One region of the Stenotrophomonas sp. LM091 genome, then DNA from elsewhere that is predicted to be linked to it. Evidence: predicted binding sites of a transcription regulator. Region 1 holds the regulator's gene; the other holds the start of a gene.
The links. The regulator FliA, encoded in region 1, starts transcription of late flagellar genes. The targets are predictions, from matches to a motif close to TAAAGTTTNNCNNNCNNNGGCCGATAA.
Positions count from the first base shown of each region.

Region 2: the regulator FliA is predicted to act here: its motif matches at 6,937-6,963, upstream of BIZ42_RS04360 (HDOD domain-containing protein).

Region 1 is NZ_CP017483.1:4,169,635-4,185,594, forward strand. Features, by position in the region: gene BIZ42_RS18535 (chemotaxis protein CheA) at 1-392, opposite strand, end outside; gene BIZ42_RS18540 (protein phosphatase CheZ) at 398-1,012, opposite strand; gene cheY (chemotaxis response regulator CheY) at 1,012-1,404, opposite strand; gene BIZ42_RS18550 (RNA polymerase sigma factor FliA) at 1,421-2,167, opposite strand; gene BIZ42_RS18555 (MinD/ParA family protein) at 2,164-3,051, opposite strand; gene flhF (flagellar biosynthesis protein FlhF) at 3,038-4,768, opposite strand; gene flhA (flagellar biosynthesis protein FlhA) at 4,918-6,999, opposite strand; gene flhB (flagellar biosynthesis protein FlhB) at 7,017-8,147, opposite strand; gene BIZ42_RS19800 (hypothetical protein) at 8,202-8,954, opposite strand; gene BIZ42_RS19805 (hypothetical protein) at 9,003-9,563, opposite strand; gene BIZ42_RS18580 (AAA domain-containing protein) at 9,560-15,862, opposite strand; gene BIZ42_RS18585 (4Fe-4S single cluster domain-containing protein) at 15,867-15,960, opposite strand, start outside.
Region 2 is NZ_CP017483.1:965,458-981,417, forward strand. Features, by position in the region: gene BIZ42_RS04315 (hypothetical protein) at 1-194, opposite strand, end outside; gene BIZ42_RS04320 (sigma-70 family RNA polymerase sigma factor) at 191-775, opposite strand; gene BIZ42_RS04325 (hypothetical protein) at 911-1,123, shown strand; gene BIZ42_RS04330 (mechanosensitive ion channel family protein) at 1,183-1,764, shown strand; gene BIZ42_RS04335 (DksA/TraR family C4-type zinc finger protein) at 1,810-2,076, opposite strand; gene BIZ42_RS04340 (DUF2058 domain-containing protein) at 2,186-2,740, opposite strand; gene BIZ42_RS04345 (M48 family metallopeptidase) at 2,814-3,311, shown strand; gene BIZ42_RS04350 (rRNA pseudouridine synthase) at 3,393-4,103, shown strand; gene BIZ42_RS04355 (phospholipase D family protein) at 4,152-5,729, shown strand; gene BIZ42_RS04360 (HDOD domain-containing protein) at 5,731-6,843, opposite strand; gene BIZ42_RS04365 (Glu/Leu/Phe/Val dehydrogenase dimerization domain-containing protein) at 7,132-8,229, shown strand; gene BIZ42_RS04370 (autotransporter serine protease) at 8,307-11,249, opposite strand; gene BIZ42_RS04375 (thiolase family protein) at 11,425-12,600, shown strand; gene BIZ42_RS04380 (hypothetical protein) at 12,725-13,066, shown strand; gene BIZ42_RS04385 (hypothetical protein) at 13,219-13,623, shown strand; gene BIZ42_RS04390 (isovaleryl-CoA dehydrogenase) at 13,698-15,329, opposite strand; gene BIZ42_RS04395 (ligase-associated DNA damage response exonuclease) at 15,439-15,960, shown strand, end outside.

The DNA.
Region 1 (15,960 bases):
GTCGGGGTGGCCGGACCGTTGACGTCGAACTGGGCGATCAGTTCCGGCGGGGCATAGCCCGGCTCGGTTCCGGCCGAGACCGAATCCAGCATCGACTGCAGGTAGTCCAGCGACTGCTGGGCCGCATCGAAGTGGTGCGCCTGCAGCGTGGCCTGGCCCGAACGCGCCATGCCGAGGGTTTCCTCGGCCGCGTGGCACAGCTCGACCATCGCCTGGATGCCGAGGAAGCCGGCACCGCCCTTGAGCGTGTGGAAGCCGCGGAACACGGCATTGAGCTGGTCGGCGTCCTGGGGCGCCTGCTCCAGCGACACCAGCTGTTCGCCGAGGCGGTCCAGGATTTCCTGGGCCTCGAGGATGAAGTCGGCAGCGATATCGTCTGGAACAGCACTCATGGTCGTTACAGTCCCAGGTCCGAGAGCAGGTCGTCGGCGTCGTTCTGTGACACCGCATGGCGATCCAGGCCGTTCACGGCCGGACCGGCCAGGCCGTTGTTGTCGCGCTTCTTCTCGTCTTCCTGCGGCGGCAGGCCGAGCGCACCGAAACCTTCATGCACGCGGCGCACGATCCCCACCACGCGGCGGATGATCTGGCCGGTGAGGTCCTGGTAGCTCTGCGTCAGCGCGATTTCGGTGAGATTGTGACGGATGCGGTCGAGCTGTTGGCCCTGGTCGGGCGTCAACCCGTTGGCGCGCAGCTGTTCGGTGAGCGAGCGACATTCCTCGGCCAGGTCCAGCGTGCGGTGGGTGGCCTGTTCGGTCATCGCCACCACGTGGTCCAGGCGCGCGCAGGCGTCATCCAGTTCGCCGGCTTCGCTGGGCAGGCTGGGCAGCTCGCCCAGGGCCTGGCCGAGTTCGCGGGCCAGGCGGTTCAGGCCGGCCATCATCGGCTGCGTGCGCAGCGCGGCGAGGGCGTCGATTTCCCGGCGCCAGCCGGCTTCGTCGCCACTTTCCAGGGCGGCCAGGGCATCCTGCAGGCGCTGCACCAGCGCGGATTTGTCGCTCAGGGTCTCCATCAGGCGCTCGCCGCCAGGCGTTCGAAGATCTTGCCGAGCTTCTCTTCCAGGGTCTGTGCGGTGAAGGGCTTGATGATGTAGCCGTTCACGCCGGCCTGGGCCGCTTCGATGATCTGCTCGCGCTTGGCTTCGGCGGTCACCATCAGCACCGGCAGGGTCTTGAGCTTGGCATCGGCACGCACGGCCTTGAGCAGGTCGATGCCGGTCATCACCGGCATGTTCCAGTCGGTGACCACGAAATCGAACGGCTGGCTCTGCAACATCGCCAGCGCGGCATGCCCGTCCTCGGCTTCGGCCGTATTGGTGAAGCCCAGATCGCCCAGCAGGTTCTTGACGATACGACGCATGGTCGAGAAGTCGTCGACGATCAGGATACGCATGTTCTTGTTCAAAGCACTTTCCTCGATTTCAATGGTTCTCGAGGCCGGCGTCTGCCGCCTCGAAGATCTTCAGCCGGCCCCGCAGGCGCAGCACGGCCTGGCCATGGATCTGGCACACGCGCGATTCGCTCACACCCAGTACGGCGCCGATCTCTTTCAGGTTCAGTTCCTGCTCGTAGTACAGCGACAGGACCAGCTGTTCGCGCTCGGGCAGCAGGCCGATCGCGTTGCCCAGCTCGCGCCCGAACTCGCCGCGTTCCAGCACCTGCTGCGGGGTCGGGCCGCCCTGGGCGACGGTGTCCAGCTCGCCCTGGTCTTCGATCCGCGATTCCAGGCTCAGCACCTGGCCGCGCGAGGCGTCTTCCATCAGCCGCAGGTAATCCGGCAGCGGCATGTCCATCGCGGCCGCCACTTCGGTGGCGCTGGCGGCGCGGCCGGTGCTCTGCTCGAGGCGACGGATGGTGGCGGCGGCATCCCGGGCACGGCGGTGGACCGAGCGCGGCACCCAGTCGCCCCGGCGGATCTCGTCGATCATCGAGCCGCGGATACGGATCGAGGCGTAGGTCTCGAACGAGGCGCCCTGGTCGGCGTCGTAGCTGCGCGAGGCCTCGATCAGGCCCATCATGCCGGCCTGGATCAGGTCGTCCACTTCCACGCTCGCCGGCAGGCGCGCGGCAAGATGGTGGGCGATCCGCCGGACGAGGTCCGAGTGCTGGGCAATGCACTCGTTGGCCGCGGTCCGCTGGACCTCTTTGTATTGTGCTGCGCCCTTCATACCGTCACCCCGCGTTGCTTGAGGATGCGTTCCAGGAAGAACTCGACCCCGCCACGCGGCTCGGTCGGGGCCTGCCAGCGGGCGGTGCGGCGCGCGATCTCGGTCAGCGCCAGGGCGGCCGGGCTCGACGGGTAGGCCTTCACCACCGGCTGCTGGCGCTGCACCGACAGGCGCAGCCAGTCATCCTGCGGCACGCAGCCCAGGTAGTTCAGCGAGACATCGGCGAGGAACTTCTCGCACACGCGGGATAGCTTCTCGTACAGCACGCGGCCTTCGTTCGGGTCGCGGACCATGTTGGCCACCACCTGGATCCGGTCCACGCCGCGCTCGCGCGAGAGCACCTTGATCAGGGCGTAGGCATCGGTGATCGAGGCCGGCTCGTCGCAGACCACCACCACGGTGTCCTGCGCGGCCTGGCAGAAGGTGAGCACGCCATCGGTGATGCCGGCGGCGGTGTCCACGATCATGATGTCCAGCTCGCGCTCGAGCTCGGAGAACACATTGACCAGGCCGACGTGTTCGGCCGGCTGCAGTTCGGCCATGTGGCGGCGGCCGGAGGCAGCCGGGACCACCAGCACGCCACCGGGGCCTTCCATGATCACTTCTTCCAGCGTGCAGCGCCCGGCGACCAGGTCGGCCAGGGTCACCTTCGGCTGCAGGCCCAGGATCACGTCGATGTTGGCCAGGCCGAGGTCGGCGTCCAGCAGCAGCGTGCGTTTGCCCATGTCTGCCAGCGCCACGGCCAGATTGGCCGAAACGTTCGTTTTGCCCACGCCGCCCTTGCCGCCGGTGACGGCGATGGTGCGGACCGGGCCCAGCGGCTGGCTTCGGGTAGCCGACAACGGGAAGGTCTTGGTCAGCTTGGCGTACTCACGCGACGGCATGGTTCAACTCCGGGTTGCAGGGCATATCGGCCGCGCGGCGCAAATCTTCAAGGCGAAGTACAAGATTGGCCGCACTGGCACGGTGCAGGTCTTCAGGAACGTCCTGGCCATCGGTGACCCAGGTGATCGGCAGGCGGTGGTCCACGGCCACCGACAGGGCGCTGCCGAAGCGGCCGGTCTCGTCCAGCTTGCTCAGCACCACGCCCTGCGGGTTGGCGGCGCTGAAGCGGCGGACCACCTCGTCCATGTCGCCGAAGCTGGTGTTGGCCGGCAGCACCAGCAGGGTGCGGATCTGCTGGGCCGCGCGCAGCCACTGCAGCTGGGCGGCCAGGGCGCGGTCACGCGGGCCCAGGCCCGCGGTGTCGATCAGGACCAGCTTGTAGTCCTTCAGGCGCTCCAGCAGTTGGTTCAGATCGCTGCCGCTGCTGGCCTCATGGACCGCGATGCCAAGCTGCCGGCCGAAGCCGTACAGCTGCTCGCGGGCGCCGATGCGGCCGGTATCGGTGGTGACCAGGGCGACATCGCGGGCCGCATGCGCCTCGGCGAAGCGCGAGGCCAGCTTGGCGATGGTGGTGGTCTTGCCGGCGCCGGTGGGGCCGACCAGGGCGATCACGCCGCCGGCGTCGAGCGGGTCGACCGGGGCGATCGGCAGCTTTTTGGAGAGCAGGCCGAGCATCAGCCCGCGGCCGCGGTGGGCTTCGGTGTCCAGCGGAATCTGCATGGCCACGTCGCGGCTGATGCCGGCATCGAAGCCGTACTCGTCCATCAGGTCCAGCGCGGCGGCGCGGACCGGCGAGCCGCGCAGGCGCTCGTCGGTGAAGCGGTTCATCTCGCGCTCGATGACCTGGCGCATGCCGGCCACTTCGTGACGCAGCTGGCGGATCTCTTCGTCATCACGCTGCACCACCACCAGTTCGGCGGCCGGCTGCGGCTGGGCCTGCGCCGGTTCGGCGACAACGGCGGGCGCCGGGTTTTCGGCACGCGCCTGGGCGACCGTGTCCGGCGCTGCCACGACGCTCTCGGCAGCAGGCAGGGCCGGCGGCACGGTGACGCTGACCGGCAGCGGCGGCATCGCCACGGCGGCGGCCGGCACGTGCATCTGGAAGTGCGGTTCGTCGTCCATCGGCGGGTCGATGACGAAGCGCGCGCGGTTGATCGGCGGGTTCACGGCCGCCACGGTGGGCTCGGCGACAAGCGGCTCAGGCTGCAGCAGCGCTGGCGACGCGGCCGCGGCCTGCTCGACATTGAACGGCGCGAAGATCTGCTCCGGCAGCGACGGTTCGTTGACGGCCGGGCCGACGCTGGCACGGGCCAGGGTGGCGGCGAAGCCACTGCTGCCCGGCGGCGGCACGATCTCGTTGGCGGTATCCAGGGTGCGACCGGTGGCGCCGACGGCGGCGCGGGCCAGCGCGGCGACGGCCGAGGTGGTCGCGGCCACCGGCTCGGGCGCGGCGACCGGGGCCCTGCGGCGGGTCACGGCGGCGATCACGGCATCGGCGGCGCTGCGCGGGCGCGGCACCGGCGGTGGGGCCACGTCCTTGCGGGCCGCTTCCAGCGCACGCTGCACGGCGCTTTCGTCATAGTTGGCCGCCGCCACGATTTCGACACCTTCCTCGATCCGGCGGTTGGACAGGATCACTGCGTCCGGTCCGTGTTCCTTGCGCACCAGGTTCATGGCCGAGCGCATATCGGAGGCGACGAAGCGTTTGATTTTCATGCTGTGGTACCGGGACTGGGGCGGCGGAGTCGTGGAAGGGAAACGCTGGTTGTCGGTGGTCTGCACGGTCAGGGAGTCCCTTTATTTCCTGCTGCGGTGAAATCGAATGAGGTGTCTGTTTTCTGTCGCGGTACCGTCGGGCGTCCGGCTCAACTGATCGTGCCGACCAGCTTCAACCGTTTGTCCTCGGGCACCTCGCTGTAGGCGAGTACGGACAGCGAGGGGACGCTGTGGCGTACCAGCCGTGCCAGCGCCGCACGTACCGGGCCAGGCACCAGCACGACCGCGGGCTCGTTCTTCGCTTCCTGCTTGCCGACACATTCGGCCAGGCTTTGATGCAGTCGCTCGGCGAGTCCGGGTTCCAGCGCGGCGCCGTTGCCCTGCGTGGACTCCTGCAAGACCCGTTCCAGTTGCGGGTTGAGGGTGAACACCGGCAGCTCCGGCGACATCCCGGCGATCTCCTGCACGATGAAACGGCCCAGCGCGTTGCGCACGGCAGCGGTGAGCACGGCCGGGTCCTGGCTGGTCGGCGCGCTTTCCACCAGCGATTCGACGATCTTGCGCAGCTGGCGGATCGGGATGCGCTCGATCAGCAGGTTCTGCAATACCCGCACCACGGCCGACAGCGGCAGCGACTTGGGTGTCAGGTCTTCGACGAGCTTGGGGGCGCTCTTGGCCAGGTTGGCCAGCAGCTGCTGCACTTCCTCGTGGCCGAGCAGCTCCGGGGCGTGCTCGCGGATCAGGTGCGACAGATGGGTGGCGACCACGGTGGCCGGGTCGACCACGGTGTAGCCCATCGATTCGGCATTGGCGCGCTGGTGCGGCTGGATCCAGGTGGCATCCAGGCCGAAGGCGGGATCCTTGCCGGCAATGCCTTCCAGCGTGCCCAGCGCACTGCCCGGGTCCAGCGCGAGTTCGCGGTCGGGATGGATCTCCGCGGTGGCCACCGGCACCCCGTGGATCAGCAGGCGGTACGCGGTCGCCGGCAGTTCCAGGTTGTCGCGGATATGCACCGAGGGAATCAGGAAGCCGATGTCGTGGGTGAGCTTGCGGCGCACGCCCTTGATCCGGGCCATCAGCTCGCCGCCCTGGTTCTTGTCCACCAGCGGGATCAGCCGGTAGCCGACTTCCAGGCCGAGCGGGTCGACCGGGCGCAGTTCGTCCCAGGTCAGCTCGGCGGTGGGCGAGGGCGCTGCACCGGGCAGGCCGAGGGTATCGGGGCGATTGGCGGCCGGGGAATCAGCCGCCGCGGCCTGGGCGGTGCTCTTCTTCCACGCCTTCCAGGCGATGAAGCCCAGGATGGCGGCCAGCGTCAAGAAGGCGACGTTGGGCATGCCCGGGACCAGGCCGACGACTGCAAGGATCGCCGCGGCGATGGTCAGTGCGCGGTACTGGCCGAATACCTGGCCCATCATGGCCTGGGCCATGTCCTGAGAGCGCGAGGCGCGGGTGACCAGCATGGCCACCGCCGAGGACACCAGCAGGGCCGGCAGCTGGGCCACCAGGCCGTCACCGATGGAGAGCAGGGTGTAGGTCGCGGCGGCATCGCCGAAGGGCATGCCATGCTGCAGCACGCCGACCGCCAGGCCGCCGACCAGGTTGATGAACAGGATCAGGATGCCGGCGATCGCATCGCCGCGGATGAACTTGCTGGCACCGTCCATTGCGCCGTAGAAGTCGGCTTCCTCGCGGACCTCCTCGCGGCGGGCCTTGGCCTCTTCACGCGTCAGCAAACCGGCGTTGAGATCGGCGTCGATCGCCATCTGCTTGCCGGGCATGGCATCGAGGATGAAGCGTGCGGTCACTTCGGACACGCGGCCGGCGCCCTTGGTGATCACCACGAAGTTGATGATGGTCAGAATCGCGAACACCACGATGCCGACCGCGTAGTTGCCGCCGATGACGAACTCGCCGAACGAGGCGATCACCTTGCCGGCGGCCTCGTGGCCGTTCTGGCCGTGCAGCAGGATCACGCGGGTGGAGGCCACGTTCAGCGCCAGCCGCAGCATGGTGGTGATCAGCAGCACGATCGGGAAGATGGTGAAGTCCAGCGGGCGCTTCACATAGACCACCGCCAGCAGCACCATCAGCGAGATGGCGATGTTGAAGGTGAACAGCGCGTCCAGCACGGGCGGCGCCAACGGCACCACCACCATCGCCAGCAGGGCCAGCACGATCAGCGGGGCACCCAGCCCGTGGCGGATCATGTCCAGCGCGCGGCGCGCGTTCATGCCGGCCGGCTGCGCGCTCATGGGCGGCCCCCCTTGCCGAATTCATCGATGTCGATGCTGGGCGCTGCCGGCATCGGGCCGGTCTGCCAGCCGCGCAGCTGGTAGACATAGGAGAGCACCTGGGCCACGGCCGAATACAGTCTCACGGGAATTTCCTTTCCAAGTTGACCTTCCCGATACAAGGCGCGTGCCAAAGGCGGGGCGGAGACGATGGCGACCTTGTTGCCATCGGCCACCTCACGGATGCGCAGGGCGGTTTCATCCACGCCCAGGGCCACCACGGTGGGCGCCCCCATCTTTCCGCCTTCATATTTCAGGGCGACCGCGTAATGGGTGGGATTGACCACCACGACATCGGCGGTGGGCACCGCTTCCATCATCCGGCGGTTGGACATCTGCTGCTGCAGCTGGCGGATGCGGCCCTTGACCTCCGGGCTGCCCTCGCTTTCCTTCATTTCGCGGCGCAGCTCTTCACGGGTCATCTTCAATTTGCGCATCCAGTTCCAGCGCTGGTAGGGGGCATCGATGGCGGCCAGCAGCATCATTGCGCCGCCGGTGGCGAGCATGAGCTTCAGGGTGAAGCCCAGGCCGTGGATCATCGCGGCCTCCAGTGGCTGGTTGAGCAGGTCACGCAGCGAGCGGATGCCGTGCCACACCACCAGCCCGGCGGCGGTGCCGACAAAGGCGATGCGCAGCAGGGACTTGGTGAACTCGGCAATCGCTTCCGGGCCATACAGGCGCTTCATGCCGGCCATCGGGCTGAGCCGCTTGAAATCGGGCATCAGCGATTTGTTCGACCAGCGCAGCCCGCCCATCGCCACTGGCGAGAGGAAGCAGGCCAGCAGACAGATCACGAGCAGCGGCCACATGGCCACCAGCAAGCGCAGCATCAATTCGCCGAAGTGCCCGAACAACGCCTGGGGATGCAGGCGCAGCCCCGGCTCGGGGCTCAGCGCGACCTGCATCCAGGTCTTGGCGTTGCGGGCGATGGTGCCGGAGAAGGCCATCAGCGCCAGCACACCGGCACCGAACACAGCCGCCGTCGCCAGCTCACGCGAACGCGGGATGTTGCCCTGTTCCCGGGCATCGCGCAGGCGTTTTTCGGTAGGTTGCTCGGTCTTTTCGCCGGCTTGTTCGTTCTCGGACATGGGCTGCACGACACGGGGGATTACCCGGGGTCGTGCAAGAACCGTTCCGTGACGTCAGATCGAGCCGCTGCGCGCGTGCGACACCTGCACCTGTCCGGACGGCGTCGCGGTGGCGATGGCCTCCTTCAAGGGCACCTCACCCACGCCCAACGCCCGTTCGACCACCAGCTCAGTGCCTTGACCGTGCAACAGCGCCTGCAGCCGTCCGAACTCGCCGCACCACAGGGTTTCGATGTCGCGGTCGCGGCTGCGGTCACGGTCGGCCGCCAGCGCCACGGCCCGGACCTGCAGGCGCCCACCGTCGGCCTGGCCGCCTACTTCAACGCCATAGCCGGGGGTGGCGGCTTTCTTGAGCACCACCGCGCCATTGTCCTGCCATGCGGTGGCCATGCCTTCGCGCACTTCATAGCCGAGGCTGGCCAGGCCGTCGAGTACGGCCTGGCGCCGGGAAACTGCCGCCAGCGCCTGCTGGTGGCTGGCAAGGGCGGTATCGCACTGCTGGGTCAGCGCGGTCAGCAGCGGCAGCGCGGTGTCGGTACTGCACGCGCCCACCTGGGCCAGCAACGGCGCATGGTCAAGCGGGTCCAGTGCCGCCAGCCTGCTGGCCACATCCTGCAGCCGCTCCAGCTGCACGCGGCGCTGGGCGAACGCGGCCGAGGCGGCGGCCAGTTCCAGAACCAGGCTGTCCAGCAGCAGGTTGCGCCGCTGCGGAGCGGTTTCCTGCTCGGCGTGGTGCAGCGCCTCCAGGTAGGGCGCGGCGACTGCCGGGCCTTGCAGTACCTGCAGTTCGGCGATGTAGCGGTCCACGCGCAGCAGGCGCGCCTCGCGTCCGGGATCGGCGGGTTGCGCGGCGGCCTAGTCGGCCAGCGTGGGGATGGGCGCCGAGGTCTGCAATGCGGCTGCCAAGGCGCGCTGGCCGTTGCTCAGGGTTGCCTGCTCCTCCGGGGGCGCAAGGAGGGCGAAGGCACGGGCCAGCACCGCCTCTGCGTCAGCACCGGGGTGACCGTCGGCCAGTGCCCGTAGCGCCTGCAGCAGGCCGGCGTCTGCATCGACGGGTCGATCCTGCAGCGTTTTGAGCACGGCCGCCGCGTTGTCGCGCTGCCGCCGCTGCTGCTGGCGGCCTGCCGCGGCGCGGTCTACGGCGCGCCCCTCGCGGTCGCGGGTGTCGGCCTGCAGGAAGGCGATTTCGGCCTCGATCAGTTGCGCATACCGCGTGTTGTCGCTGTCTGCCAGTAGTGCCTGCAGCGCCTGGCGGCGTGCCATGACGGCGGCCACGGCCGAGGCGTCACGCTCGCCGACCTGCTCGCACTGCGCCTGCCAGCGCGCTATCGCCTGGTCCAGCCGGTGCAGCATCGCCTCGCGCAGGGCCAGCAGTTCTTCGGCAGTCACGATACGGACGACTTTGGGACCACTCATGGCAGGGTTTCCGGTTGCATGGGGGGAGGCGGGGGCGGCACCGGGGCGGGGGCCATGGCTGCCTCGATGGCAACGCGCAGGCGTGCCCGTTCTGCCTCGCCGTCGTGGTACCAGGCATGCGAGGACACCCGGTGGATGCCGCCGATGGCGCGACGCAGGACCGAGGGTCGCCAGATTTCACGGGCGCGGGCATGCGCCAGCAGCGGGTGACTGGGCGCATCGCATTCGATGCCGATGGCGAAGTTGCCGGTGTCGGGGTGTTCGATGGCGAAGTCCAGCCCGAATGCATCGCCTTCGCTGGCTGCGGCCGCATTCCATCCCAGCGACTGCAGGTAGGCACCGACGATCTGCGTGAACCCGTCGGCGGGCGCCGCGTGGGTGCGGTTTGCCACGCTGCGGTCGGTCTGCAGGCGATCCAACAGCCGTGCGCTGCCGTCGAACTCGCCGGCACACAGGGCGCGGGCGTACTCCAGGTAACCCTGCAGGTAGTCGCGCGGGCTGGCCGGGGCGCGCTGGGTGTTGAACAGGTCGGAGATGTCGGCGATCGGCATCGAGGTGATCATCACCACCCGTTGCCGGGCGCGGGTGACGGCCACGTTGAGGCGGCGCTCGCCGCCGGTCTGGCCGAGCACGCCGAAGTTGCGCCGGAAGGTGCCCTGCGCGTTGCGGCCGAAGGTGGAGGAAAACACGATGATGTCGCGCTCGTCGCCCTGTACGTTTTCCACGTTCTTGACGAAGACCGCCATGTCCTCGCCGTCTTCGCTGCGCTCGCGTTCCTCGGCGAATGCGGCGCGGAAGGCGGCATCCTGCCCGGCGCGCTGCTCCAGGTGTTCCTCGATCAACTCGGCCTGCTTGCGATTGAAGGTGACCACGCCCACCGAGGGGCGCACGGCATAGGGCTGTTGCCACAGTTGGGCCAGGTACTCCACCACACGCGCCGCTTCGGCAGGGTTGCTCTGGTGCTGGTACACACCGTCGACCTGGATCAGTTCCAGCGGCTTGATCCGCGCGATGCTGCTGCGCGGATGACGTACCGGCACGTTGAGCCGGTTGCCGTAGAAGGCCGCATTGGAGAAGCCGATCAGTTCGCGGTACGCCGAGCGGTAGTGGATCTGCAGCGTGGTGCTGGGCAGGGCATTGCGGGCCAGCTGCAGCAGGTCCGGGCAATCCTTGATCTCGCGCCGGTTCCAGGTTTCCTCGAAGGCGTCGCGCTGCTCGGCATCGACCTCGGCGTCGGGCTCGTCGCCATCGAAGACCTCTGCTTCATCGCTTTCCACCCGGCTGGAGAAGAAGGCGGTGGGCGGCATCTGCTTTTCATCACCGCTGACGACCGTGACCCGGCCACGGAACAGCGTGGGCAGGGCGAACTCGACCGGCATCTGCGAGGCCTCGTCGTAGATCACCGTGTCGAAGAGCCCCGCCTGCAGTGGCAGCACGCGGCTGGCCACGTCCGGGTTCATCAGCCAGACCGGGCGCAGGTGCATCAGGCCCAGTTCGCTGCCCAGCTCGATGAACTCGCGCAGGCGGCGCGAACGGCGCCCGGTCAGCCGGGTGACGTCTTCCCACTGCTTGCGGTTACCCAACGGCTGCAGGTCGATGTGGGTGCCCAGCATCTGGCGGTTGAGCCGGCGCATCTGCTGGTCGGCCGCGGCCAGGCTGGCGACCTTGGCCTGGGTTTCATCCTGGCCGAACTGCAGCGCCGGGTTCGCCTGCTCCATGCGGTGCTTCCAGCCCAGCCGTGCTTCGCGATGCAGCAGGCGGCGCACGGCCGGCTCCAACGCGTCGCTGGCAAGAGTATCCAGCTGCGGTTGCAGCTGGCGCAGCAGTGCCAGCAGCTCCAGGTCTGCGCTTGACAGCTGCCCGGCGCGCCCGCGGAAGGCCTGGTAGGCAGCCAGATGGGGCAGGGCATCGTGCAGGTGCTGCAGCGCCTGGGCGTTGCTGTGGTTGTGGGCGATGGCGGCGGCCAATGCATCGACCAGCGCCTGCTCCAGCCAGTCGGCCAGCAGTGCGAGCTGCTGCGCGCTGGCATGGCGGGCGGCATGCCGGGCGAGCGAGGCATCCAGGTCCTGCAGCAGTGCGTCCAGGTGCGCGCGGTCGCCCGCCAGGGCTGCGTCGTCGGCCTGCTGGGGGCGCGGCGACTGCGCCAGCGCTTGGGCAAGTGCCTGTACATCCAGCAGTTGGCGCCCGCTGGCGCGTGCCATCGGGCCCAGCGCGATGCCGGTCTGTTGGTCAACCGGGTCCAGCGCCAGCTGCTGGTGCAGGCCGGCCAGTTCGGTGCGCAGCGGGCGCAGGCGCGCTTCCAGCGTCGCGGCGGCCAGCAGTGCTGCGGTGCCCGCTTCCCCCATCACATGGGACTGCGCCTGCAGGACGCGGTTCACCCGTTGCCGGCGCAGCAGGTGCAGCGGGTTGATGCGCGCCAGCAGGCCGCGCGCGCCCAGCACGCGCGCGGCATCGCGCTGCAGCCGCGCAAGCGTGCGCTCGTCGACGCTGGCGAGCGCCGGCGACAGCGTGCTGGAGAACGCGTCAAGGTCGAGCGCCGCCACTGCCTTCTCGATCTGCTGCAGCCGGTCCAGCGCGATGTCGCCGTGACTTGGCTGGCCCGCGCGCGCGGTGCGGAACAGCGGCAGCCAGCGTGCCAATCGGCTCCGTTGTGCGTCATCCAGGCCGAGCAGGGTCGCCACGTGCGCCGACTTCCAGGCCTGGTGCGGCGCGGGATCGTCCAGCTCGAAGCTGGCCGGGTGCGCCAGCAGGATCGCCTGCCGGTGCTGCTCGGCCGCAGTGAACGTCTGCAGGGCGGCAACGAACGCGGCGAGGGTGTCCGCGTCGGCCGCGAAGGGGCGCAGCTGCGCCAGCGGGCTGCCCTCGTAACGGGCCGGCAGCCACAACCGGATCAAGGGCGCGCAGGCTTCTTCGCGCTGCACCAGGGTGGGCAGGTCCAGTGCCAGCAGGCGCTGGCGCAGGGCGGGCAGGACCAGCGGGGGCGTACCGGCGTCCAGCGCGATCAGTTCGCCGAGCAGGCGCCGGTAGCTCAGCCCGGTGGCGTCGTCGATCTGGTGCAGGCTGTGCTGGTGGCGATCCAGTTCGCCTTCCAGTGCCTCGATCCGCGCGGCCACCTGCTGGCGCTGCTGCTGCCAGGCCGTTTGCGTGGCGCCGGCGGTGAACAGGGCATCGAGCTGCTCGCGGATGCTGCGGATGACCGGCTCGCGGTCGCGGTTGACGTCGTTGAGCATGACCACGCGCTGGCCCAGCCCTTCGGCCACCAGGCGCTTGTGCACCACTTCCAACGCCGCATGCTTCTGGCAGACGATCAGCAGGCTGCGTTGCCGGCCGATCGCGTCGGCGACCATGTTGACGATGGTCTGGCTCTTGCCGGTGCCAGGCGGACCTTCGATCAACAGGCCCGGTCCCTGCCGTGCCTGCAGCACCGCCGCTTCCTGCGAGGGATCGCTGGCCACGGTGAAGTAGCGTTGCAGCTCCGGCGTGGCAGGCGAGGCCGTGCCGTCGGTGTCGGTCGGCGGTGCCAGCCGCAACGCGGTTTCCAGGCCGGTGCCGGACGGCGACAGAACCTTGAGCTGGCGCAGGTCTTCGCCGATGGCCTGGCCCATGAACGTGACATGGAAAAGTACCGCGGCGCACTCCAGTTCGTCCTGGTAGGGCACCACCTCCACGCTGCTGGGGGGCAGGCCGACCAGGCTGCGCGAGCGGATCGTGGCCAGCATCCCGAAGGCATCCATCACATCGGCGGCCCGGATCGCCGAGCGGCCCAGCAGTTCGTCGGCGGTGCTGCGCCAGCGCTTGCAGGTTTCGGCACCCAGCACGCTTTCAAGCGCAGGGTTGAGCCGCACCTCCTCGCGTTCGCCATCGAAGGCCAGCCCGACCTGGCCGCGCGTGCCTGGTTCCAGCAGCAGCGTGGCCGGCCACAGCAGCAGCGGAATGATGCGGGTGCGCGAGGTGCCGCGCGGATCGCGGCTGAGCAGGAACGGAAAGCCCAGATACAGCCCGTCGATGCCGGTGTCGCGCTTGTACAACGCGCTCTGCCGTGCCAGGGCCATCAGGCGGGGTTCCAGCAGCGGGTTGCGCTGGAACGATTCGGGGTCCAGCTGCACGGCGCGCGCGTTGCGTTGCAACAGGTGATCGAGCAGCGCGGCGGCGGGGCGCCGGGCGCTGTCCACGTCGTGCATGTCCACGCGTGCGGTGGTCTTGCCGATGCTCATGCGCACCAGCGGGCCGCGCATCACCGCGGTGACCACCTTCTTTTCGAAGAAGTCCAGGATCTGCGAGACGTACTGCTGCTTCTGCGGCTGCAGCCAGCGGCTGGCGGGCACGGCCAGCACCACCAGGGCGCGCGCCAGCGGCATGCGCCGTTCCAGCCGGAACTGCTCGGCCCAGCCATCCACCACCGGCAGGCCGGAGCGGGCGAAGCCCAGGATGCGCGCGTCCACGCTGCGATACAGCTCGGTACGCGGGTGCTGCAGCAGGGCCGCGGCTGCGTCGCTGTCGAAGGCGTCCAGACCGGCGCTTTCGGCGAGCGTGGCCGCCTCGGCAAGGATGGCCTCGGCGCTGCGGAACTGGCCGATTTCCGCGCTCAGCAATACGATCAGGTCTTCTTCGGCCACCACCCGGCGCTCGGCCAGCGACAGCAGCCCGGGATGCGCGGTGTCAGGCAGCAGGCGCTGGCGTTCCTGCCATTGCGAGGCCAGCTTGGCCCGCGAGGTGGACAGCAGGTAGACGCGCAGGGATTCCTCGACCAGGGCGATGTGCTGGTGCAGCGCGCGCTGGCGTACGCTTTCCTCGCGCCGCTTGAGCCTGCACAGCCAGTTGTCGGTCTGCAGGTGTTCCAGCAGGTTCGGTACCGAACCGCTGATCAGCCGGTAGCCCTCCAACGGGTGCTCAAGCAACCAGCCGGGTGTGACGATGTCGCCCCGATGGATCAACGGCATTTCCGGGTTGAGCACCTTCAACGCCAGCATCAGCCGGAAATCGTCCTCGATGCCTTCGTGGCGGGCAACCTGGCGCAGCCCCGCGACGCGGGTGGCAGGCAGGCCGACCTGCTCGGCCCAGGTGACGATCGCCCCGCGCAGCAGGTGGTCCAGCGCCTGGTCCCAGCCATCGGCCTGCGCGGCGGCCAGCGCGAACACGGCCGGGCGATGATAGCGGCGCGTGCCCAGCGGGAGGCTGGCGCCGTCGCCCTCATCGTGCGCGTGCTGCGCCGCCGGTGGCGCCGGCACGGCGATGCCGGCCAACCAGTCGGCCACCTGCGGCCATTGCCAGCGCTGGTGGCGATCGCGGGCCAGCAGCCCACGCAGCAGCAGCGCCAGCTCCGGATCCAGCGTTTCCGGAATCGGGACACCATTGGCCAGCACGTGGATCAGGAACGCATTGGGATGGATGCCGTCGAAGCAGGCGCCGTCGGTGAGCTGTTCGAGCAGGATCATCCCCAGGCTCCACCAGTCCGACGCCGCTGCCACGCCACCGGCGATCGCCTCGGGCGCCATGTAGCGGCTGATCTCCAGGGGCGAGACGATGTCCAGGTCGAACTCGGACAACCGGGCCGAACCGAATCCGCTGATCACCAGGTCCAGTGGCGCGCGCGCCCGCACCAGCAGGCTGGCCGGGCGCAGGTCGCGGTGGCGCAGCCCGGCTTCGTTGAACGCATGCAGCGCCTGGCCCAGTTCGCTGACGATATGCCGGACCGCATCGCGGTCGCCGATCACGCTGCCCAGTTCGGCCAGGGTGCCACCGGTGAGCATTTCCACCACTTCAAACGCGCGGTCATCCCAGCGCCCGGTGGCGATGATCTCCGGCACGTGCGCGCGGGGCAGGCGGCGGATCACATCGTAGATGGCCGGGTCGGGCTCGGCACCGGGGCGGTACAGGGTCAGCACGGCCTGCACCGCCGTGGTGGTGTGTTCGGTTTGGTAGCGGTCACGCACGCCGTCGGTGCTGCTGATCTGGCGCAGCAGCCGCCAGCCATCGATGACCGTTTCGCTGCTGTCGGCCACCGGAGGCGGCAGGTCCGCCGCCGCCGTCCCATCGGTCGCGCTGGCGCCGCAGTGCAGGCACATCAGGTCGCCGGGGGTCATCGGGTGGCCGTTGTCGCAGACCACCTCCGCGGCAACGGCGCCGACCGTCGATGCCTGCACCGCTGCCTGGGTGACCACGCTCTGCGGCCGCCAGCCGTCGGGATGGATCGGCTCGCCGGCCAGATCCCAGCCGCACGCGTGCGCATCGACATGGCCTTCGCAGAACATCTCGGCCAGCGCGCGTTCGGTGTGGCAATTGGGGCAAAAACGAATCATGGACTTACTCGACTGGACGACGCGATGAAGTGTGTGCGCTGGTCTGTACCTGGTGGCCCTGCGCGCGCAGCAGCTCGCGCAGGCGCAGCAGGTCGCCG
Region 2 (15,960 bases), 1.1 Mb from region 1:
ATGCGCAGCGGCCAGCGCTCCCGCCGGCGGCGTGTCGACAGCGTTGCCACGGCAGCCGCCGGGGTCGGGGCCAAGGTCTGCGCCGGCAACTGTGCGGCAATGCCCTGCCACACCCGTGCCGGCGGGAGACGCTCGGCCGGCAGGGCGCGCAGCCGTGCGCTCAGTGCGTTGTCATCGGAATCATGGGGGCTCATGCGGTTTCTCCTAGGCGCGCGCGCAGCAGGCCACGCGCACGGTGCAACTGTGCTTTAGAACTGCCGACCGCCATCTGCAGCTGGTCGGCGATTTCCTGGTGTTTCCAGCCTTCTATGTCGTGCAGGACCAGCACTGCCCGGGCACGGGGCGGCAGTGTTTCCAGCGCGCGCTCCAGGTCCATGGAGGTACCGGCGCAGCGGTCCTGGGCCGGCAGCGTCGCCAGCGACTCCCAGCCCTCCTCGCCGGCATCGCGCGCATCGCCGGTGGCGTTGGCGCGCAGTTCCATCAGTGCCGCGTTCACGCCCAGGCGGTGCAGCCAGGTGCCCAGGCTGCTTTCGAAGCGGAACCCCGGCAGGGCGCGCCATGCCTGCAGGAAGGCCTCCTGCAGCGCATCCTCGGCACGGGCCGCGTGGCCGCCGCACAGCCGCCACAGTACGGCGTACACGCGCGGCGAATGCCGCCGGTAGATGCGCTCGTACGCGGTGACGTCACCGGCCGCCGCGGCACGCACCAGGGCGTGGTCATCGGCGGCGTCGGCCTCGGTCGGGGCGCTGGAAGGGGACATGGTGGTGTCGAGCATATCCGTTGGATGCGGGGCGCACGGAAAAGGTTTAAGCCGCCGCTGGATTTCTTTTTCTGCGCGGCCTTTAAACCTTTCCGGTGGCAGCGGCATCCAATCCGATGTCACTACCGGCGCTCGCCAAGGAGTATCCCCATGTCTTCCAGTTGCCTGGCCGTGCTGCTCTCACTGGCCACCAGCTGCACGCTGCCGTGGAGCCCGCTGCAGATACAGCTGTCGTTGGCGCCCGCAGCACCCGATGTGTGTGTGCAATACGCGCAGAACGCGCCGCTGTGCGCCTCGGCGATGATTGCTGCATTGGATGTGTACGGCAGGCCGCTGCAGTATGCCGATACCACGATGCGGTGACGCGCATCGGCATTACCATGGTGGGATCGGCACTATCGCTGCAAAGGAATTCCGCCCCCATGAAAGACCATCTGCCCGCCTGGACCCACGAATGGCTGCACTACGGGGTCCCTGCCCTGCAGATCCTGGTGACGCTGCTGGTGGCTTGGCTGCTGCGGCTGGTCGCCCGGCGCCTGATCCGCCGGGTCGGCGACCACTACACACTGCCGCCGGAAATGATCATGGGCGCGCGCCGGGTGTTCACCTTCGTGGTGTATTTCACCGTACTGCTGATCGTGCTCAACATCGTGGGCGTTTCGGCGACGGTACTGTGGACGGCATTCACCGGCTTCGCTGCGGTGGGCGCGGTGGCGTTCTTCGCCGCCTGGAGCGTGTTGTCCAACATTTTCTGCACGCTGCTGATCTTCACCACGCGCCCGTTCCGCCTGCACGATTACATCGAGCTGCTGGAGAACGGTGAGAAGCCCGGGCTCAAGGGCCGGGTGATCGACATCAACCTGATCTACACCACGCTGCAGGAAACCGGCAGCGGGCACGAAGGGACGGTGCTGCAGATGCCCAACAACATGTTCTTCCAGCGCACCGTGCGCCGCTGGCGGGATCCGTCGCAGGCACCGGGCGGGATCCAGGGGGACGGTTGAGGGCGCGTGCCACGCCGGTTGTAGATACCGACCGTTGGTCGGTATCTACCGAAGCTGGCTGTCCTTGCTGCCGCGGCGGTTGTAGCCGGTGCCTTCGTGCTGGGCGGCGTCTTCTTCTTCCTGGCAGCGCACGCACAGGCGCACACCGGGCACGGCCTTGCGCCGCGCCTCGGGAATGGGCGTCTCGCAGTGTTCGCAGTGGGTCAGCCCGGGGCCGTCGCGCAGCTGTGCGCGGGCCCGCTGGATGGCGTCATCGACAGTGGCGTCGATCTGATCCTGGACGGCGCCGTCGCCTGCCCAACCTGTCGCCATGATGTATCTCCCATGCCGGTGTCAGGACACCAGCATAGACCCGGCCCGACGCGGCCAGCCGACGTGGGGCTGAACGCGCACGGCGCCGGGTGAACGCTTCAGGCAGCGCTTACCAGACCAGGTCGTCGGGCACCTGGAACTGGGCGTAGTACGCATCATCCTCGGCGTTGCCGGTGCTCGGCTCGCTGCCGGCGGGCTGGCTGTTGTCGAGCAAGATCACGCTCGCATCGCGCTCGCGGACCTTCTCGGCCGCGGCGCGGGGCAGCAGCTCGAAGCCCTCGCCGTGGCGGGCGATCACCAGGCTGCCCGAGGCCAGTTGCCGGCGCAGCACGTTGTTGACCAGCAGGGTGCGGATCACGGTGCCGTCGTTGAAGCGGTATTCACTCTCGCCCTCGCGCTTGACCTTGTGCGCCTCGATGATCTGGCGGACCTGGGCCTGCAGCTCCTGCGCGTGCGCCCTGGCCTTGCGCTCGGCTTCCAGCGCGCGATCACGCTCGGCTTTCTCCGCACGCAGGCGCTCGGCCTCGCGCTGGCTTTCGCTGGGCGCGACCGGGGCCTTGCCGTGGCGGGCTTTCACCTGTTCACGGGCGGCCTGGGAGACCTGGGATTTCTTGACCAGCCCAGCCTTGAGCAGCTGCTCCTGCAGGGGATTTGCCTTCGCCATACACCTAGCATCTGTTGTTGCGGGATTCCGGGGGCCATCATACTGGTCTGCCCGCCCCGCCCCAACCGCCCGCATGACCGCCCTGAAGTACCTTGCCGGCTATCCCGACGCCCTGCAGCAGCAGGTGCGCGAGCTGATCGCGGGCGACCGGCTGGGGCCGTGGCTGGAGCGCCGCTATGCGCAGCTGCACACCGTGCGCAACGACCGCCAGCTCTACGACTACACCCAGGGCCTGAAAGAGCGCTATCTGCGCCAGTCCGCGCCGTTGTCCAAGGTGATCTACGACAGCAGGCTGCAGGTGCTCAAGCATGCCCTGGGCACCCACACTACCGTCTCACGGGTACAGGGCAGCAAGCTCAAGGCCAGCCGGGAGATCCGCATCGCCACGGTGTTCCGCGAGGCGCCGGCCCCGTTCCTGAAGATGATCGTCGTGCACGAACTGGCCCACCTGAAGGAATCGGACCACAACAAGGCGTTCTACCAGCTGTGTACCCACATGGAAGCGGATTACCACCAGCTGGAGTTCGATCTGCGCCTGTACCTGACCCACCTGGAACGCACGCCGGCCTGAGCCGCAGCGGCCATCATCGCGCAGCACCGGGCCCCAGCCAGTACACTCCCCGCCCGCTTCCCGTTTTATGTTGCCTGCCCGATGACCGACCCGATCCGACTCGACAAACGCCTGACCAGCCTGATCGGCTGCTCCCGTGGCGACGCCCAGCGCTATATCGAGGGCGGCTGGGTGACCGTCAACGGCCAGGTGGTGGAACAGCCGCAGACCCTGGTCACCGACGAAGTGATCGTGCTGCGCGAGAACGCCGAGGCAACCCGCACCGAGACCGTGAGCATGCTGCTGCACAAGCCGGCCGGCATGCGTTCGGACGAACTGTGTGCGCTGGTGACACCGGAAAGCCGCAGTGAGCTCGACGCCACCGGGGTGACCCTGCTGCAGCGGCATTTCCACGCCTTGCAGCTGGTGATGCCGCTGTCCGATGACGAAAGCGGCCTGGTCGTGGTCAGCCAGGACGGGCGCGTGATCTCGCACCTGAAGGACCGCGGCGCGACGCTGGAGCAGGAGTACCTGGTGGAAGTGAGTGGCGAGCTGGCGCCTTACGGCATGAAGCGGCTCGCGCATGGCCTGAGCTTCCGCAACTGGCCGCTGCCGCCGTGCAAGGTGAGCTGGCAGAACGAAACGCGCCTGCGCTTTGCGATCAAGCCGGTGCATCCGGGCCAGCTGCGCGACATGTGCCGCCAGGTCGGGCTGGAGGTCGTCAGCATCCGCCGCCTGCGCATTGGCCGCGTGGCGATGGGCAAGCTGGTCCCGGGCCAGTGGCGTTACCTGGCGCCGGACGAGCGTTTCTAGACCGTCCCGGCACTCGCCCTGCACGCCCCTGCCGCTTACGATCGGGGCATGACCGAGAAACGACCGTTCTGGCGCCGGCTGCTGCGCTGGCTGGGGATCATCGTGGCCTTGCTGGTGCTGCTGGTGCTCAGTGGCCTGCTGCTGGCCGATCACCTCACCCCGCAGGCGCTCGGCGAGCGCTCCACGGTGCTGCCCACGCAGGCCGACCAGACCGCGATCGATCGCGAGCTGGTCCGCCTGCAGGCCGAGCATCCCGGCCAGACCGGCGTGGCCTTCCTCTCCGATGGGCTCGATGCCTACGCCGCGCGCTCGGTGATCACCCAGCACGCCGGGCGCAGCCTGGACCTGCAGTACTACATCTGGCAGGACGACCTGATCGGCCACCTGATGGCCAACGAGCTGTACCGCGCCGCCGAGCGCGGCGTGCGGGTGCGCATCCTGCTCGATGACATGAATGCCCAGGACAAGGACGCGCTGATGATGGCGCTCGATGCGCACCCCAACATCGAGATCCGCCTGTACAACCCGTTCCGCAACCGCAGCGGGCTGTGGCGGCTGGTCGAGATGGTCCAGCGCGTTTTCAGCGTCAACCACCGCATGCACAACAAGTCGTGGATCGCCGACGGGCGCGTGGCGATCGTCGGTGGCCGCAACATCGGCGAGGAATACTTCAGCGCGCGGCAGGACGTGAACTTCCGCGACCTGGACCTGCTGGTGGCCGGCGAAGCGGTGAAGCAGGCCAACACGATTTTCGACGATTACTGGAACAGTGATACCGCCGTGCCGATCCGCGCGCTGGCGTTCTACACCGAGCCGCAGCTGCGCCTGCTGATCCGCGAAAGCGAGCACGAAGCGCGGCTGGACAGTGCCAAGCCCTACCTGGAGAGGGTCGCGCGCTCGCAGGCGCAGCGCTCGTACTACCGCGATGCACTGGACCTGCACTGGAGCGGCGAGGTGGAAATCGCCTCGGACCCGCCGATGAAGCACCGCCGCGACGACCAGGCCGGCTGGCTGGTGACGCGGCTGGTGGAGGAACTGGAAAGCACGCGGCACAAGGCGCTGTTGATCTCGCCCTACTTCGTCCCGGGCGAGGACGGAACCGAAGGGCTGGGCGCAATGGTCGCGCGCGGTGCCCAGGTCGGGGTGATCACCAACTCACTGGCGGCCAACGACGTGGCCGCCGTGCACAGCGGCTACATGCACTACCGTGCGCCGCTGCTGCGCAGTGGCGTGCAGCTGTACGAGCTCAAATCACGCGGCAACGTGGATGGCGGTGGCCTGTTCGGCAGCAGCGGGGCCAGCCTGCACACCAAGGCGTTCATGATCGATGACCAGCGTGGCTTCGTCGGCTCGTTCAACCTGGATCCGCGCTCGGCGTACCTCAACACCGAGATGGGCGTGTTGTTCAACGATCCGGTGCTTGCCGCGCAACTGCGCCAGGAGTATCTGCGCCTGGCCAGCCCGAGCCAGAGTTACTGGGTGGCCTTGGGCCCGGAGGGCGACGTGCGCTGGCTGGAACGCGATGCACAGCCGCCGCACTGGCTGTACCGCGAACCGGACGCTGGTTTCTGGCTGCGTGCCAGCGCGCGTGCGATCAGCTGGCTGCCCCTGGAATCGCAGCTCTAGCTCAGCCCGCCCGGGCCACGTCGTACTCGGCCTCGTCACAGTCCACGGTCTCCACCGCCCGGCCGTGGACCCGCCGCCAGATCCACTGCAGCGCGTGCGGCGGCGTGTCGTCCAGCTGTTCCAGCAGGGCCAGCGCCTGGGCCTGGCCGATCTGGCCGTGGCGGCACAGCAGGCTGGCCGCGGCCGCCGCGCGCGCCAGGCGCAGGCTGGCCGCCAGCCCACTGCCGCTCTGGCGGATCAAGGCATCGTGCACGGCCTTGGGCAGCTCCCATGCGGCGGCGATCCGGCTGGCCACCGGCAGGGTCCAGCTGTCCAGCAGTTCGGCCGCCAGCGCGCGCGGCGGCACCGCCACGCCGTGCTCGGCGCAGGCATCGAGCAGGTGCCGCATCACCAGCGCCGCCCCCAGGCCCTGGGTCAGACCAAGCCACTGCGCGGCGAAGCCATCTTCATGGGTCACCGTGCGCGCGTGATCGGCGGCGGCGCGCGATGCCAGCAGCGCGTGCTCCCAGATCACCGCGCTGAACTGCGGAAAGGCATCGCACTGCAGCTGCATCACCGGCTGCACCAGCACCGCGCTGATGATCTGGCGGATGCCATCGGTCCCTACCAGCGTGACGGCCCGCTGCAGCGTTTCCACCGGGCGTGTCTGTACCCGGTAGACCGGGCTGTTGGCGATGCGCAGCAGGTTGCCGGTCAGCACCGGGTCCTGGCTGATGATCCCGGCCATCGCGCGCGCCGAGGCGTCGCTGTCGTTGACGGTCTGGATCAGCTGCGGCAGCAGTTGTGGGCGGCGAGGCAGGTGGCGGGCCGACCAGTCCCGCGCCAGCAGCGAGGCGGTGACTGCATCGCGCAGCTCAAGCGCGTGCGGGGCCGCTGCATCGGCAGCATCGCCACTGCGGGGCACCAGCGCCAGCGTGTGCAGCCCGGCCTGCAGCACCGCCACGGGGTCGGTGCCTGGCGAAACGCTGCCCGCGGGCAACGCTCCGCATGCCTGCGTGGCGGCTGCGCGCGCCGTCGCGGGTACCGGCGCGACACGCCGCTGGCGGAGCAGCGCGACCCCACCCAGCAGCACCAGCACCGCAACCCCCACCCAGATCGCGACGCTCATGCCCATCGCCCCGGATGCACCGGGTCCCGCACCTGCCCTGTTGCGACTGCGCCCACGTGATCCTTCCTGCGATGACCGGCCATCCACACCGTTGCCACGGCATCGGCCTGCGCTTCAGCAACTTTAATGACAGCACGACGGGAGATCCCCTGACAGCACCCTCCATCGGAATGGACTAGAATGGCGCCGCGCGACCCGTCCGAGACCCGACGACGTCGCTTTTTTTGTTTTACAACCCACCTTTTGCTGGCGCGTTCGCCGCTGTTCGCCACCGTTCGCACCATCGGAGCCACCATGTTATTTGAAACCCTCGAAACCACCGGTCACGAACAAGTGGTGTTCTGCCACAGCCGCGATGCCGGTCTGAGGGCGATCATCGCCATCCACAACACCACCCTGGGCCCGGCCCTGGGCGGTGTGCGCATGCGTCCCTACGCCAGCACCGACGAGGCCCTGGCCGATGCGCTGCGCCTGAGCCGCACCATGACCTACAAGAACGCCCTGGCCGGGCTCAACGTGGGCGGCGGCAAGGCGGTGATCATCGGCGATCCGAAGCGGGACAAGAGCGAAGTGCTGTTCCGCGCGTTCGGCCGCTATGTCGATTCGCTGGGCGGCCGCTACATCACCGCCGAGGACGTGGGCACCGATGTCAACGACATGGAGAACATCTACCTGGAAAGCGAGTACGTCACCGGCGTGCACCAGGTACATGGCGGCTCCGGCGACCCGGCCCCGTTTACCGCTTATGGCGCGCTGCAGGCGCTGATGGCGGCGATGCAGCACAAGCTGGGCCATGAGGAAGTGGGCAAGGCCAGCATCGCGGTGCAGGGCCTGGGGCACATCGGCATGGAACTGGTGAAGCTGCTGCGCGACCGTGGTGCCAAGTTGTACGTCAGCGACCTGGACAGCGCGCGCGTGGATCGCGCCGTCACCGAGTACGGTGCCGAAGCGGTCAAGCCGGAGGACATCTACGACGTCAACGCCGACATCTTCGCGCCGTGCGCGCTGGAAGGCGCGATCAATCCGGACACGTTGCCGCGCCTGAAGTGCAGGATCGTCTGCGGCACGGCCAACAACCAGCTCTCCAGCCTGGAAGTGGGTGACGAACTGCATGCCCGCGGCATCCTCTATGCACCGGATTACGCGGTCAACGCCGGTGGCGTGATGAACGTTTCGCTGGAGATCGACGGCTACAACCGTGAGCGCGCGATGCGCCTGATCCGCAGCATCTACCACAACCTCGGCCGCATCTTCGCGCTGTCGCAGAGCGAGGGCATCGCCCCGCAACGCGCCGCCGACCAGATCGCCGAGTCGCGCATCCTCTCCATCGGCAAGCTGAAAATGCCGCTGGGGCGCAGCACGCCGCGGCGGGGCACGCTGCGCGGCAACTGAGCCGGCGTGACAAACGAAGAGGGCGCGATCATCGATCGCGCCCTCTTTTTTCATACACCTCGCAGTGAGACCGGCCGTCAGAACCCGGCCGAGTAGCGCAGCTGCACCTGGCGCAGATCGCCGCGCGGGCCGAAGCGCTGGTCATAGCCGAACGCCAGGCGACTGCTGCGGCTCAGCCACGACTCCACCGAGAGCCCGAACAAGCCGCCCGAGCGGGCCGGCTGCAGGCCTGCCAACGGTGCCCAGGCCTCCACGCCGACGAAGCTCGCCTGCGGATCCAGCCCGGTGCTGGACAGCAGTTGCTGCCACTCCGCGTAACCGCGCAGCGACCAGCTGCCCCAGCGCGTCTCCGCCCGCAGGCCGGCCAGCGCCTGGCTGCGGCTGGCAACGTTGCCTTCGGCGCGCAGGCCGAAGCCAAAGCCGCCGTCCTCGCTGAAGCTGTCGCTGTCCACGCGGGCATATTCCGCGCCCAGGTAGGGCGTCAGCCCCGCCCCCGCCGAGCCGAAGCGGTAGCCGGACTCCATGCTGGCGGTGCTGAAGTGGCCGCCGTAACGCGCGTTGACGCCGTACTGCCCAGCGCCCAGCAGCAGTTGCCGGTCGATGTTGCGGGTGAACTGACCGACCCCGACCTGGCCGATGGCATAGCCGTTGCCGACATTCCAGCCGGCATATACCTGCGCCTGCGACTGACGATCGCGGCCACGGTCACCGCCCCAGTCACGACTGCTGTTGCTGCGCGTCTCGCCGAAGGCGACGCCCATCATGCCGCTGCTGCCCAGGGCCAGATCCTGACCCATCATCCAGCCTTGGGTCTGCGCCCCCGTGCCGGCGAAGCTGCCCTGCCCCGCCTCGCCCAGCGCGCTGTGCCATGCGCCGCGCAGACGGGGCGTGGCCATCGCTGCATCCAGACGCGCCGACAGACCGCGACGGTTCATGTCGATCGCATCGAACGTCATCGCAGCGGCCAGCCCGTGCGCCTTGCCGGACAGGCTGTCCAGCGTCTGGCTCAACGCCTGGTCGGTGGGCGTTTGTTGGATGGCCCCCGCCGCTGCGGTCAGGTCGGGATCCAGCACGATCGCGGTCGAGGGTGCCGACGGCTGCAGGCGCGCATCGAGCGCCTGGAACGCCGCTTCCACACGTGCGGCCGAGGCCAGTGTGCCGACATCGGACGTGCGGGCCGCTGCAGCAGTGGTGACCGACGTAGGCTCCACGTCCAGATACACGCGGTTGGGGTCGTAGTGCACGGTCGCCTGCAGCAGTGGCAACGTGGCCGCATTGAAGCCCAGCGAGGAAAACTGCCCGTTGACGCCCCCGTCGGCCACCAGCACCTCATGCTCCCGCCGTGCGACGTAGCCCTCCGCCAACCCATAGACGAACAGTCCGCCATCCAGCGTCGCCCGGCCGCCGATGTGGAGCGGATCGGTGCCCAGCAACATCCAGAACTCACCCGTCGCGCTCTGGATGAAGTTGCCGTTGAGGGTGCTGTTGGCGTGGTCGCGGTTGAACAGGATGCCGTTGTTGTACAGATCGCCGTTGTACTGCGTGGCGATCCGCGGGTTCGCGTTGGAGTTGATCTGCATGACGCCGTTGTTGGTGATCGTCCCGTTGGTGATCACATCCCAGGCGTAAAGATAGGAGTCGGCGTCCACCACGATGTCGGATTGATACAGGTCGTTGATGGCTACGGTCGCCCCGCCGGTGATGCGCAGTTGCCCGGCATTGCGGTTCTCCCCGCCGAGCGTCATGCCCGGATCATCGATCCCGTCGACCACGTTGCCACCGCCGTCAACGACCACCCCGCCCGCGCCCGACAGGCCTCCCCACCAGACGGTGTAGGCGGTGCCGAGCGCCGCATGGAAGTCGCCCCAGTCCAGCCGACCCGGCCCGCGCACGGCGCGACCCACGTTGAGCAGGCCATGCCCGAAGACCGCATCGGTACCGGCCGCGCCCAGGTCGGTCGCGGTGCCCAGCAATACCTGCCGGACCTGGTCCGTGGTCAACGTCGGGAAGGCTTCCCAGACCAGCGCGGCGGCCCCGGAGACCAGCGGCGCCGCGTAAGAGGTGCCAGACCCGTACAGCAACGGACCGCCAGGGTTCTTGGGATCGAGGAAGACGGCCGTGCCTGGCGCGGCCAGGCAGTAATTGGCTGCCACACCACAGGCATTGGCGTAGGACGCGAGGGTATCGGGCTTGTTGGTGTCCACGGCGGTCACCGCAAGCCACCCGCGCTCCAGATCCGCCGCCGGCCGGGTATTGCCCGGGCCCGGCTGGCTGGGCAGTGCGGCCATGCTGGACGGATTGGCGCGGCTCTCGTTGCCTGTCGCGAACACCACCAGGCCGTTGTGGCCAACGATGAACGGGCGATACTCCGCGGCGATCGGTGCGGTGGCGGCCGTGTTGGTCCAATACAGCCCGCCCCACGAATTGTTCATGATCCGCACACCGTCGGTGATCAGATCCTGGTGGACGCCGGCCAGACCGAGCGCGCCGGTCACTTCGTTGCCATTGCCCGAGCCATCGTCGGCAGGCCGCTTGTCGGCGATGATCCGTGCCGAGACGATCAGCGCCTCCGGCGCGACGCCGCCCGGCCAGGCGCCGAACGCGCGTCCCGCCGCCAGCGAGGCCACCGTCGTGCCATGGCCGACCACGTCATCGATGTTGAGATTGTTGACCAGCGGATCGATGTAGGCGCGGCTGGACACCACCCGCCCGGACACCGCCGGATGGGTGCGGCTTACGCCGGAATCGACAACGCCGATGCGGATGCCCTTGCCGGTGAACTGCGCATCGCGCGCATTGATCACCGTCAGGTGTGCATCGACGGCCGGAGGCGGAGGCGTTACCGGTGGCGTTACGGGCGGCGTTGTGGGGGGCGTCGTTGGCGGCGGCGACGGGGGCGTGGTCGGGGGCGGCGACGGCTCCAGATCCCCCCGGACATTGCTGCCACCACCTCCGCAGGCACTCAGTGCCAATGCCAATGCCGCGGCCAAGGCCGACCTGCCGATCACAACCTGCTTCATCCCTGTTCCCCTAGTGAATGGACCTTCCCCACCTGCCTGCCCCCGGGCAGACACCGGCAGTCAATGCCGACCCTCTATACTGGGCCGACCCCCACGCAGTCTGCCGGGAAATGCGTCGGCTTCCAACGCCCGCGTTCCCATTCCGCTCTTAGCTCACGCACCAAAGAGATTGCACATGTCCAACATCGTCATCGCCGCCGCCAAGCGCACCGCCATCGGCTCCTTCCTGGGCCAGTTCAACGGCGTGCCCTCCCCGACCCTGGGCTCCACCGTGATCGCTGCGGCCCTGGAGCAGTCCGGAGTACCGGCCGCGGATGTTTCCGAAGTGATCATGGGCTGCGTGCTGCCGGCCAACCTCGGCCAGGCGCCGGCCCGCCAGGCCGCGATCGCCGCCGGGATTCCGGTGTCCACCGGCGCCACCACCCTGAACAAGGTGTGCGGTTCGGGCATGAAGGCCATCATGCTGGGGCATGACCTGATCAAGGCCGGCTCGGCCAGCATCGTGGTCGCCGGCGGCATGGAATCGATGTCCAACGCCCCGCACATGATCCCCAACTCGCGCACCGGCAACCGCTTCGGCAACTTCCAGGCCGTGGATCACATGGCCCACGACGGCCTGGTCAACGCGTACGACGGCAAGGCCATGGGCGAGTTCGCCGAATGCACCGTGGAGAAGTACCAGGTCAGCCGCGAGGACCAGGATGCCTTCGCGATCGAGTCGGTCCGCCGCGCGCAGGCCGCGCAGGCCAATGGTGCCTTCGATGGCGAAATCGTCGCGGTCAAGGTCAGCACCCGCAAGGGCGAGGTCGAGTACGCGCAGGACGAACAGCCCGGCCGCTCGGACATCGCCAAGATTCCGACCCTGCGCCCGGCCTTCAAGAAAGACGGCACGGTGACCGCCGCCAGCTCCTCGAGCATCTCCGACGGCGCCGCTGCCGTGGTGCTGCTCTCCGAGGACGATGCCGCCGCCCGCGGCCTGCAGCCGCTGGCGCGCATCGTCGGCCACGCCACCCACTCGCAGGCGCCGGAGTGGTTCACCACCGCGCCGATCGGTGCGATCCAGAAGCTGATGGACAAGACCGGCTGGACGCTGGACCAGGTGGACCTGTTCGAGATCAACGAAGCCTTCGCCGTGGTTGCGATGGCGCCGATCCGCGAGCTGGGCATCCCGCACGACAAGGTCAATGTCAATGGCGGGGCCTGCGCATTGGGCCATCCCATCGGTGCCTCGGGCGCACGCTTGGTGGTCACGCTGGTGAACGCGTTGCGCACGCGTGGGGCCAAGCGCGGAATTGCTACCCTGTGCATCGGCGGCGGCGAAGCGACCGCCATCGCTATCGAATTGATTTGATTTGGTTTAACGCGCATTTCTCAAAACTGAATGCGCGATCGCTTGACAGCCAATCGTGGCTTGTCATCATGTTGCCGGGCGCGCAATAGCGCGTTGCCTAATCTAACGACGAGGATTCACAACAATGAGCATCAACAAGCTGCTGATCGCAATGGCCCTGGGCCTGGCTCTGACCGCCTGCTCGAAGCAGGAGCAGGCTGCTGACGCCGCCGCTTCGGCCAACGAAGCCGCCGCTGACGCCCAGGCCGCTGCTGACCAGGCCGCTGCTGCTGGCGCCCCGGCTGCTGACGCTGCCCAGGCTGCTGCTGACACCGCCACCACCGCTGCTGACGCTTCGGCTGATGCCGCTGCCCAGGCTGCTGGCGCTGCCACCGACGCTGCTGCTGAGCAGGCCAAGGACGCTGCCAAGACTGCGGAAAACACCGCTGAGCAGGCCAAGGACGCTGCTGAAGAAGCCAAGAAGTAATCACTTCTTTCTTCAAGCAAGTCTGAAGAAGCCGCTGGTTCGCCAGCGGCTTTTTCTTTGGGCGCGTTTTGGTGGCCGTGCCGCCACCCACCGGTTCTTCACAGGCGCATGAATAGGCTGGCCTCCCATCCATCGCCGTTCTGGAGCGCCACATGAAGATCCGTCCGCTGACCACCTCCCTGCTGGCCGCTTCCCTGCTGCTCGGCCTGGCCGCCTGCAAGGGCCCGGAAGCCGAACAGGCGCGCCGTGATGCCGCCCAGGCCGCCGACAGCACCAACGCTGCCGCCCGCGAAGCCGTCGACAAGGCCGCTGCGGCGACCCGCAGTGCCGCCGACGATGCCGCCGCCGCCTCCGAGCGCGCTGCCGCCGATACCCAGCAGGCACTCGACCGTGCTGCCGCCGCCACCTCCGAAGCCGCCGGCGAAGCCAAGGTCGCGGCCAAGGATGCCGCGGCCCACGCAAGCGATTCCACCGCCGATGCCGCGCAGAAGGTCGCCGACAAGGCGCGCGACGTGGCCGATGATGCCAAGAAGAACGCCAACGAAGCCAAGCGCTGAATCGGCGTTACGCACCGCCACAGCGTGGTGACCAACGCCCCCTCTCCGGAGGGGGCGTTTTCATTGGCGGCCGCTTACGGCAGAGCGCGGCCCAGCACGGCCGCGAAGTCCCCGTCGGCCGGCAGCGTGCCGAAGGCCATCCCATGCTCGGCCCCCAGCCGTGAGCGGATGAAGGCGGACGCGTTCGGGCTCTGCGCGCGCAGCAGCACCGCGGCCTGCAACAACAGCGCCAGGCGCTCGGTGACCCGGCGTGCCTGCGCCTGCTCTGGTGGCACCGCCAACTGCGCCCGCAGTGCCCGCAACGCGGCGTCATAGAGGGCATCGGTCCCGGCCACCGCGTCCAGCTCAGCCTGCAGCGCCTGCAGTACCTGCGGCTCGCGCGACAGCGCACGCAGCACGTCCAGGCACTGGATGTTGCCGCTGCCTTCCCAGATCGAATTCAACGGCGCCTGCCGGTACAGCCGCGGCAGCATCGACTCCTCCACATAGCCCGCGCCGCCCAGGCATTCCTGCGCTTCGTTGACGAACACGGCAGCCCGCTTGCACACCCAGTACTTGCCCACCGCCGTGGCGATGCGAGCGAATGCCGCCTGCTGCGGATCGCGTTCGGCCTGGTCGACCGCACGCGCCACGCGCATGGCGAACACGGTGGCCGCTTCGGATTCGATCGCCAGGTCGGCCAGCACATTGGCCATCAGCGGATGCTCGCTCAACCGCGTGCCGAAACTGCTGCGGTGCCGGGTGTGGTGCAGTGCCTGCGCCAGTGCCATGCGCATCTCCGCCGCGGCACCAAGCATGCAGTCCAACCGCGTCATCATCACCATGCCGATGATGGTGGCCACTCCACGCCCTTCCTCGCCCACGCGCTGCGCCCAGGCCCCACACAGTTCCACCTCGCTGGAGGCGTTGGACCAGTCGCCAAGCTTGTCCTTCAGGCGCATCAGACGGAACGCGTTGCGGTTGCCGTCGGCCAGGCGCCGCGGCATGAGGAAACAGCTCAGCCCACCCGGCGCCTGCGCGAGCACCAGGAAGCCATCGGACATCGGCGCGGAGAAGAACCACTTGTGCCCGATCAGCGCATGGCTGCCATCGGCCTGCGGCTCGGCGCGGGTGGTGTTGCTGCGCACATCAGAACCGCCCTGCTTCTCGGTCATGCCCATGCCCAGGGTGATCCCGGCCTTGTCGGCAATCGGGACGTCACGCGGGTCGTAGTGCGGGGCCGCCGCCTTGTCCGCCCATTCGGCGAGCGCCGGCGCCTGGCGCAGCACCGCGACCGCCGCATGGGTCATCGTCAACGGACAGCTGGTGCCCGCCTCGGCCTGGTGATGCAGGTAGCTCAAGGCAGCGCGCGCGACATGCGCGCCGGGGCGGCCGTCGTGCCAGGACAGCCCCGCCACGCCATGCGTCTTGGCCGTGCTCATCAACTCGTGGTACGCCGGATGGAACTCGACGGTATCGATGCGGTGGCCCTGCGCGTCGTGCGTGCGCAGACGCGGGCGGTCGCGGTTGGCATCGAAGCCGAGCCGGTACAGCGCATCGCCGGCGAGGCCGCCGTAGCGCGCCAGCGGGCTCACGAAAACGCCACCTCCCTCGCGCTGGACGGCATCGGCCAGTGCATTGTCGTCGGCCCAGAGATTCCGGCCTCCGAAGGGCGGCGGCTGGTTGCTCACCTCGTGCGTCTCGAACGCGGGCCAGGCAGACGTCATCTCGGCGACCTCCTTGCAGACAGATGCACCGATTCTGCCGCATCCCCGTGCAGGCCGCCGTTCATGCGGATTCTCACCTCCTGCACGAGCGCGGCGGCACAGTGCAGGCATGAACGCCGATGCCGACAACGACGACCTGGTGGTGCTGCGCCCGGAGGGGCTGTACTGCCCGGCCGGTGATTTCCATATCGACCCGTGGCGGCCGGTGCCGCGCGCGGTGATCACGCATGGCCACGGCGACCATGCGCGCAACGGCATGGGTCACTACCACTGCACCACGCAGACCCTGCCGATCCTGCGTTGGCGGCTGGGCGATGTGGACTGCACCGCGCACGCCTATGGTGAACGCTTCACCCTTGGCGACACCGAGGTCTCCCTGCACTCGGCCGGGCATGTGCTCGGCTCGGCGCAGGTGCGGATCGCGCATGCGGGCCGGGTGTGGGTGGCCTCGGGCGACTACAAGCGCCAGCACGATCCGAGCTGCGCGCCGTTCGAGGTGGTGCCGTGCGATACCTTCATCACCGAAGCAACCTTCGGCCTGCCGGTGTATCGCTGGCCGGACACCGCACAGGTCGCCGCGGACATCGTGGCCTGGCGGCGGGAGTGCGAAGCGCGTGGCGAGGCAGCCGTG